3 regions of the Bacillus yunxiaonensis genome follow, and region 3 is predicted to be linked to each of the others. Evidence: riboswitches for the same ligand, from Rfam matches in the RefSeq annotation. Region 3 holds a riboswitch; each other region holds the start of a gene.
The links. Region 3 has a riboswitch for thiamine pyrophosphate ahead of WAX78_RS20375 (MTH1187 family thiamine-binding protein). Riboswitches for the same ligand answer to the same signal wherever they lie in the genome.

Region 1 (3,142 bases), on a different contig from region 3:
CTTGTTCCATTATGTATAACTTTATACCATCCCTCTTGTTCTTCTTGAATCGTAACAAATTTTCCATTCGGTAATACATCAATAATTTCAGATTGCGTATTTGGCTCAGAGCGAACGTTTAATGCATCTGCATTAACGATATATTGTTGCTTACTATTGCTTGTTTTTGCTAAAGAAATTGCTTCTTTTTTTACATAGCCAGTTTTATTTTGAGTGTGAATTTTATACCATTCGTTTGTTGTTTCAAGAATTGTAACTGGAGTGTTCTTTGGAATGGTTTCAATAACAGAATCTGTTGCTTTAGGGCTAGTGTACACTTGTAATGTATTCGTTTTTACATAACCAATTTTTATTTTTGTTTTTTGCTGTGCTGATACGGTTTGTACAGTGGAATCTGTCATAGACGGGAGCATAGAAGCGACTGCGACAGTAGCTGCTGTCATTGCTGCGGCTTTCATGTTCATATAATTAGAGGCCTCCTTATGTAATAAATTTCTATATCCTTAATTATAATATAACAATATTTAATTTGTCTTGTATGCATAGAAATGTAATACTGAAAAATAAATGAACATTTTTTAATACTATAAAGTCATATAATAAAAGGATAGCAGATTTATCAGTGTTATGGAAATAGATAGAAGGAATTTGCGTTTTTCTGAACTTACAAAATACATAGAATGATATTTTATCCCGCTACTTTAGGGCAGTAAGACTCCCACCTCAAAGTTCTGAGAAAACAAAGAAGATAGGTGGGAGATAACCGTTAGTGGAGGATGAAGAACCCCCCTGATGGAAGTTTCACTTTATCTCGCTCAAAACATTGATATTTTAGGGGAAAGCTTTAAGATGAAAAGTCTCTCGTAAGACATAGAGTGACCTAACTAATCACTTTTTGTCTAAAATTAACACATATGGAAATTTGACTTTATAACTTAAAAGAGTTGCCGATGATATATGGCGATGGTATACTGACTATGTTAAATGAATATAATGCTAGGGGAGCTAGTGTTGCTAGCTGAGAGTAAGACCTATAGTCTTTAACCCTTGAACCTGATCTAGATGATGCTAGCGTAGGGAAGCAATTTGGACGATATATATAACGTCCCCGTTTCTTTGCGTATAGAAACGGGGATTTTTTATTGAAAATTTTATAGAACACCACTAGGGGTGCTTGAAAGCTGAGAGAGGTAGAAACCTTAACCCTTATAACCTGATCTAGGTGATACTAGCGTAGGGAAGTGGAAACAACAAATAGGTTTTTCTTTTGTTTGCTGTGGACCACTTCTTATATAGAAGTGGTTTTTTATTTGGAAACATATATACAGGAAGGGGAAGCGGAGATGACATTTTGTGAAAGACTATTTGAAAAGGTGCAACCTGTTTGGGAGAAGAGTCATAATCACCCATTTGTAACAGGTATGGGAGATGGAACATTAGAGAAAGATAGATTTCAATATTATATTGTTCAAGATTATTTGTATTTGTTAGATTACGCAAAATTATATGCAATTGGTGTTGTAAAAGCAACAAATCCAAAAGTAATGGCGAAGTTTGCTGAACAAATCGATGGAATTTTAAATGGAGAAATGACGATTCATAAACAATATGCAAAGCGTTTAGGAATTTCTGTTGAAGAAATGGAATTAGCAAAGCCGTCTGCTATGAATCTAGCATATACAAACTATATGATGTCTGTATCACAAAACGGTACACTTGCTGAGTTAATTGCAGCGTTGCTTCCATGTATGTGGAGTTATTGGGAGATTGGAAAGCGCTTGAATGATATTCCAGGAGCACGCGATCATGAATTTTTTGGCGAGTGGATTCAAGGGTATAGTTCTGAAGAATATGGAAATCTTTGCGTGTGGTTAATTGATTTATTTAATGAAATTACAATTGGAAAAACAGAAGAAGAACGAAATCGTTTAGAAGAAATCTTCTTATATTCCAGTCGTTTTGAATATTTATTCTGGGATATGGCATATCGTAAGGAGATGTGGGGTTTTGAGGAGCAAGAACATACTACAATTTCATAATGTTTCCTTTCATTATGAGGAGAAGCAGATTATAGCGAATCTTGATGTTGCAGTACAACAAGGAGAATTCGTTAGTATTATTGGTCCGAGTGGCTGCGGAAAAAGTACATTGTTTCGACTCATTACAGGACTTGAGGAAGCAAGCGAGGGCACTATTGATGTAATTGGAGAAACGAATCATCCTGTTGGTTATATGCCACAAAAAGATATGTTACTTCCATGGCGAACGATTATCGAAAATGCAGCATTGCCTCTTGAATGTCAAGGTGTGAAGAAAAAAGAAGCACAAATGCAAGCACGAAAATTATTGGTGCAGTTTGGACTGCAAGGGTATGAAAATAAACAGCCAAAAGATTTATCAGGTGGAATGCGTCAACGTGTATCTTTTATTCGTACGTTGTTAACGGGCGGCGACCTTTTACTATTAGATGAACCATTTAGTGCACTCGATGCATTGACGAAAGCATATCTGCAAGAGTGGCTGTTTGAACAATGGAAACATTGGCAAAAAACGATTGTATTTATTACACATGATGTAGAGGAAGCGCTTTATCTTTCCAATCGTATTTTTATCGTAACAGAGCAGCCCATTACATCATTAACAGAGCGGATTGTACCTCTTGGACAAGAACGATCTCGAAAGGATTTGCATCGTCCAGAAATGCTGGCATTAAAAGATGAACTCATTGGGATGTTACAAAGACAGGTACTTGTATGAAGAGAATTGTAGACTATGTTCCAGCTTTTATTGTTGCTGCTATTTTTCTTATTGGTTGGGAAGTAGGGGCGCGGATTCTCGATGAAATGTACATTTTACCATCCCCAAGTGCCATTGTTCAAAAAATATGGGATTTGCGGGATATATTGCTTACGGTGCATTTACCAGCAACTCTTTCTGTTACAGTTATTGGTATTGTCATTTCCGTTGTATTAGGTGTTAGTTTAGCAATGGTGATGAGTATGAGCTCATTTGCTGAGAAAGCATTTTATCCACTATTAGTTGCTTCCCAAACGATTCCAGTTACAGCTTTGGCACCATTATTTGTTTTGTGGTTTGGCTATTCTATTTGGAGTAAGGTTGTTGTCACAGTACTTATTACGTT
Region 2 (3,142 bases), on a different contig from region 3:
GGGATAATATGATGTTTATAGTGCGTGTTGCAAAACGTATTCTTATATATAATTAGAACTCTTAAATAATATAATAGTTACATATTATGATGTATAATAAAACCTTACAATTTTGTAAGGTTTTTTGTAAGGTAAATCGATAGTTTGTACTACCTTTTTTGTATACACTACGTATGTGTAAGGCACACACATTTTAGGGAAATAAGGCAAGCACTAAAAAAGAAAGGAGTAGGGGAATGGAGAGGCACTCGGCGGCTCTTTCTTTATTATTAGAGAATGATATGATTATGTTAGCTAATAATGAAGGTTGTAAAACTGTAGTTGATCAACAAGAAACATGGGTAGATTCACATGATAAAATTGTGTGGTACAAATGGAATGCGAGCTATAAAGAGAAAATAAAGAAGCAGCACATAGGGTATGAGATGCATAGAGTTGTTTTATGGAATGAGATGAAATCTTGGATTCATAAGCATAACGGTAAAAATGAGCGAGAGAGCAGCCGAGAGGTGGATACACTCCATTTTCAGACTCCTGAAATTGTAAGACACACAGATTCACATTAGGAAAGTAACATGGAAAACTAAGGCACAGAAAAAGAGCAGGTCGCTTATAGAAGCAATCTGCTCTTTTTCTATGATTAAGCGCGTTTCGTAATCAAGCGCGGTGCTGTTGTAAATAAAATGACAAGTAAAATTGCACATAATATGAAAGAACCAATCATTGTGCTGCCGTTTATGATGAAGGAATATAAAGCGGCTGACTGTCCTTTTGGTGCATATTGACCAAAGAAAATAACGCCGGCAATAAAGTGCCAGAAGTAACGAGCTAGGCTGCCGATAAATGTAGCAATAATGATATACATAATTGCTTTTGTTTTTTGACTATTGGCAAGTGCTTGTTGAATTGGTGTATGAAATAATCCAGCAAAGCCGATAAAAGCAAATGCAATGAAGTATTCAATAAACATTTGTACAGGCGTTAAAATGTATGCATCTCCTACGACAATTTGTAGTAATCCCCAAACGAGACCACTTAAGAAACTAGCTTTAAATCCCCAGCGATAAGCGATAATAAAAATTGGAATCATAGCAAATGAGATAGAACCGCTTGTTGGAAGTTTAATAGATAGCGGCAAAATGTCGATGACTAATGCAAGTGCTGCAAGAATCGCTGCCTCTATCATCGCTTGTAAATTTGTATTACGCATGTATAAATCCCCCTACATCCAAGTTACAAAAAAAGAATCATTATCATAGGGGAATATTGAAATATACAAGTTACAAATAACTATTTATGTATATACGTTTGCACAATTCCTGCGTTAGCATTAACTAACAGGTTCAAAGGGTCGGAACGATGTGTTCCCTCTCAGCGACGTGGCTCCCCCTGTGACAACGAGATTCTTAGATTGTTAATATTATTGTAAATTAAAATGGATAAGAATGGAAAATAAATTTTAGCATAGCTATGTTATATAAGATAAAACCGTAAAAAATAGTGATAAATTGACACAATATTGTATAGTCTTTCTTTTGGAGTTCATGTTATAATTGATATTGATAATAATTATCGTTATCGTCTGAGGGGGAGAAATCATGAACTTAGTTGATATGAATATAGATGAAAAAGTACGTGTGAAAGATTTACAATCTCTTGATAAATTATTAAAACGTCGTTTAGCTTCATTTGGATTTGCTGAAGGATGCGAACTTTGTGTAAAACAAAAGGCAATGTTTAATGGTCCGTGTACATTAGAATGCCGCGGGCAATTAATCTCTATTCGCCATTGTGATGCGAAAATGATAAAGGTGGAATTGGCGTGAATAAAGTTGCTTTACTAGGGAACCCGAATACGGGGAAAACATCATTATTTAATGCGCTTACTGGTTCTTATGAATATGTAGGGAACTGGAGCGGAGTAACTGTAGAAAAAAAGATTGGTAAGTTAAAAGATAAGAAGGGAACTTTAATAGACTTACCAGGTGTATATAATTTAAACCCTGTGTCACGTGATGAAGGGGTTGTTACACAATTTCTCTTAACAGACGAATTTCATCATATGTTAAACATTGTAGACGCTTCTCAATTCGAACGTAATATGCATTTAACTTTGCAATTATTAGAATTTGGTAAGCCGCTCTCAATTGGTTTAAATATGATAGATGTTGCCAGGCAGCGTGGCATTATAATTGATGTGAAGAAACTAACTGAAATGCTCGGTGTAACAGTCATTCCGGTTATTGCAAGGAGCGGAAAAGGCTGTGAGGAATTATTAGCTTCTCTTCACGAGAGTGATCATGTAGAACAGAAGCCACTTATTCTTTCTTATGGTGAAAAGGTAGATGCAGGAATTCAGCAAGTTATGGATAAACTGCAACAAACGAATTATGAGCACCCAAGATGGCTTACACTTCAATTTTTGAGCAATAATGAAGTAGTAGAACAAGAGTTAAATCAATTGCCTATTTATAAGGAACTTGTAGCAATCCGCTCTGCATTAGAAGCAGAACTAGACATAACGCTGGAACAGCATATGTACGGAGCACGTGCAGCGTATATTGAAAAGTTGAAAACAAATGTTATTCGTCATGAGAAAGAAGGAAGCATTCCTTTTTCTGAACGAATTGATAAATTAATTACCCATAAAATTTGGGGGCTTCCGATCTTTTTAGGGATCATGTATTTCATTTTTCAGGTGACGTTTTCGTGGATTGGAACACCTTTATCTGATCAACTTGATGCATTTATCGGGGGACCGTTCACAGATTGGGTAACAACAGCTTTAACTAATATGGGGGCATCTGAATTTATTCGAGCGCTCATTACAGATGGCGTAATTGCCGGTGTCGGTGCGGTAATCGTATTCGTTCCACAAATCCTTGCATTGTTCTTCTTCATTTCATTATTAGAAGACTCTGGATATATGGCGCGTATTGCTGTTGTCATGGATCGTATTATGGAGTTTTTTGGACTAAATGGAAAAGCATTTATTCCTATGATTATTGGATTTGGTTGTAATGTACCAGGTGTTATGGCTGCGAGAACGATTGAACAGGAGAAAGAGAGACTGCTTACGATTTTAGTGACGCCATTTATGTCATGTTCAGCACGTCTACCTGTATATGCATTATTTGCGGGG
Region 3 (3,142 bases):
TCTTTTTCCTTCAAACGCCTTTGGTGATGTTATATTATCTTTTTTTAGAGATGCAAACGCAGATGTATTATGTTGAATAATTGCACCAATTGATACAACTGGAACGTCTTCTCCACGTGCTATTGTTACGTTTTCTTGGTAGCTTACACCAAAATCAGCTTTTCCGGATGCAACCATTTGTTCAACAGAAGTATTATCACCAGGCTGAATAATTTCTACATCTAATCCTTGTTTTTTATAATAATCTTTCGTCTTTGCTACATATAAACCAGTATGATTTGTATTTGGAAACCAGTCCAATACCACTGTTACTTTTTTCTCTTTACTCTCCGCTTTCTTTTCTGCTGAGCAACCTGCAAATGAAAATAGTAACGAAGCTGCTAATAGCATTTTTAACCCTTTTTTCATTTTCCCTCATCCTTCCTGTAAATCCATGGTGCTGTTAGTCTTGCCACCAATTCAACAATAAAATACAACAATAACGTTACACCGACAATAACAGCGGCTATCCCAAATACACGTGCTGTTAAAAAGGATTTTGTTGCCCTTGTCAGCATAACACCTAGCCCTTCACTTGCACCAAGCCATTCTCCAATAATAGCTCCCATTACGCTATATGTAACGGCAATTTTTAATCCTGAAAAAAAGTATGGCAATACTGCCGGAAATTTCACCTTTTGATATACTTGCCACTTGCTTGCTCGCATCGTTTGAAGCAATTTCAGCATTGCTTTATCTACCGTTTGAAAACCTTCTAAAATACTAAGTGCAATCGGAAAGAAGCATACGAGAATAACAACCATTACTTTTGGCAGCATTCCGTAGCCAAACCAAATAATAAATAAAGGCGCTAGCACGACAATCGGAATCGTTTGTGAAATCACTAATAATGGATTAATTAAAACACGGAATAATGGGATGACGTCCATAATAATTGCAATACTCGTTCCAAGTACAATCGCAAAAAATAATCCGATTAAAACTTCTTGCAGCGTCTGCATTGTATTCGGAAGTAGTAAATCTTTCATTTCTATAAGTTCACGTACAATCGCAGAAGGCTTCGGTAAAATCCACGATTCAATATGGAATACCGAAACAGCTCCTTCCCATATTGCAATGAGAAGGAAAAGCCAAATTGTTGTAATTGCTATGTTAGATCGTTTCTGTTTTTTCATGATCTTCACGATACTTCCACACTTTTTCGTCAATCGTTACGCCTGTGCTTGGACGATAGTGGATTTTAATAGAAGTAATCACTTCTTCTGCCCCATCATCTATGCAAGCTTGTTGCGCACGTTTAATAATGTCCAGAAGTTCATCTAACTCTCCTTCCATTGTCGTTTCCATCGCGCCAACTTCATAGCGCACACCCGATTGCTGAACAACCTCAATTGCTTTATCTACAACTGAATATACATCTTTATGCTTCGCTTGTGGTACAACTGAAAATGAAACTGTAACTTGCTGTGACATACTAAATTCCTCCTTATATAAGCGTTTTACGAAAAAAGAAAAGGCTTTCCTGTCATGAAGCCAGGAAAGCCTTATATTCAAGTTACCATAGAATAACATATGCTACGATTCTTGATACAACTCCCTACGCTGGCATTATCCAGATCAGGTTAAGGGTCGATGCTTTATTACATCCTCTCAGCCACATAGGCTCCCCTGTTCCAATTCGTTTTCATTGTAGCACGTATTATTTTTGTGAACAAATAAAATTAAATTTTTCCATCTAATGATACTGTCCTCAAGTTCATCTTCATATATTCTATTGTACTCACAAATTAATACGGAAAGGTGGAATTTGTATGGGCATTCGCTTTATAAAGATTTCTTCTATTTATTTTATCATCGGCGTCTGCATGGGGATGTATATGTCAATGTCTCTGAATTTTGCATTAAAAAGTGTACATGTTCACTTGCTGCTTCTTGGCTGGGCTTCAATGATGGTAGCTGGCATTTTATATCATATCTTTCAAGAGGCTGGTCAGTCTAAACTAGGGAAATTTCACTTTTGGCTGCTTAATATTGGGCTGCCAGTTATGATGATCGCACTGGCTCTTGAGATTTATGGACATCATGCTGCTATTCCGTTTGTTGCCGGCGGTAGCATTCTTGTTGTTCTTGCTATTATTATATTTTCTATTAATATCTTTACACATATCAAAGAAAATTCATAATGAAATTCTTTGCAAAGTAAAACTTCCATCAGTGTTGGCCTTAGTGCACCGAAATATCGAGATAACATATATAAAAAAGCAGAAGCGGTTAGCACTTCTGCTTTTTTATGATATTTTAGCTTTTAAATTCTCCAATAAGCTCTCGCAATTCATAGGCAAGCACATTTAAACAACTTGCTAATTCTGCTACTTCTTGAACAGACATTTCCTGCTCTTTCATACCTTCTTCTACATGGTTTGTACTCTCGACATATGTCTTTGCAATATTTGAAAGATCATTTACTAAATGAACAATATCTTTACTGTTTTGCGAAATCAAGCTTGATGTTCCTGATACTTCTTTTACTTGTTTTGTCACAGACTGTGCTGACTGTAAAATTTCTGCAAAAAACACACCGCTATTTTGCACAAGAGAAATACCAGATTCCACTTCCTGTGATCCTTTTTGCATCGAAACAACGGCTTGTTCAGTTTCTGTTTGTGTTTCACTAATAAGTTTAGAAATATCTTTAGCAGATGTTTCCGTTTGTTCTGCTAATTTCCGCACTTCTTCCGCTACAACTGCAAAACCTTTTCCAGACTCTCCAGCACGCGCTGCCTCAATAGAAGCATTTAAAGCAAGTAAATTTGTTTGATTTGAAATCCCTGTAATCACTGTAACAATATCACTAATTTGCTTTGAACGATTTTCCAGCGAATAAATAATAAAAGATAAATCTTGGACCGCTTTCTGTATTAAATTCATCTGCTGAATAATTTGTTCAATCGCCTTGTTACCTTTAGCAGAATGATTCTCCATTCCTTCAGCAGCCTCCGCTACGTGCCCTGCAACTTCTGTAATTCCTTGCATCTTATTACCCATCTCATTGACAATTTCTAGACATTGCTGTACAGAAGTTTGCTGAGAATGTGCGCCCTCGTTTAGCCCTCCAATAGAGCTTGCAATTTCTTGTACAGCC

Region 1: another riboswitch for thiamine pyrophosphate. It lies ahead of tenA (thiaminase II); the one in region 3 lies ahead of WAX78_RS20375 (MTH1187 family thiamine-binding protein).
Region 2: another riboswitch for thiamine pyrophosphate. It lies ahead of thiT (energy-coupled thiamine transporter ThiT); the one in region 3 lies ahead of WAX78_RS20375 (MTH1187 family thiamine-binding protein).

What each region holds. Positions count from the first base shown of each region.
Region 1 covers NZ_JBAWSV010000006.1:6,231-9,372, forward strand. Annotated here, with positions in the region: gene WAX78_RS17385 (SH3 domain-containing protein) at 1-464, opposite strand, end outside; TPP riboswitch at 989-1,097, shown strand; TPP riboswitch at 1,157-1,257, shown strand; gene tenA (thiaminase II) at 1,344-2,039, shown strand; gene WAX78_RS17395 (ABC transporter ATP-binding protein) at 2,008-2,757, shown strand; gene WAX78_RS17400 (ABC transporter permease) at 2,754-3,142, shown strand, end outside.
Region 2 covers NZ_JBAWSV010000010.1:82,984-86,125, reverse strand. Annotated here, with positions in the region: gene WAX78_RS22125 (hypothetical protein) at 237-566, shown strand; gene thiT (energy-coupled thiamine transporter ThiT) at 641-1,210, opposite strand; TPP riboswitch at 1,299-1,400, opposite strand; gene WAX78_RS22115 (FeoA family protein) at 1,599-1,826, shown strand; gene feoB (ferrous iron transport protein B) at 1,823-3,142, shown strand, end outside.
Region 3 covers NZ_JBAWSV010000008.1:106,204-109,345, forward strand. Annotated here, with positions in the region: gene WAX78_RS20365 (ABC transporter substrate-binding protein) at 1-408, opposite strand, end outside; gene WAX78_RS20370 (ABC transporter permease) at 405-1,175, opposite strand; gene WAX78_RS20375 (MTH1187 family thiamine-binding protein) at 1,153-1,473, opposite strand; TPP riboswitch at 1,578-1,680, opposite strand; gene WAX78_RS20380 (cytochrome-c oxidase) at 1,812-2,183, shown strand; gene WAX78_RS20385 (methyl-accepting chemotaxis protein) at 2,299-3,142, opposite strand, start outside.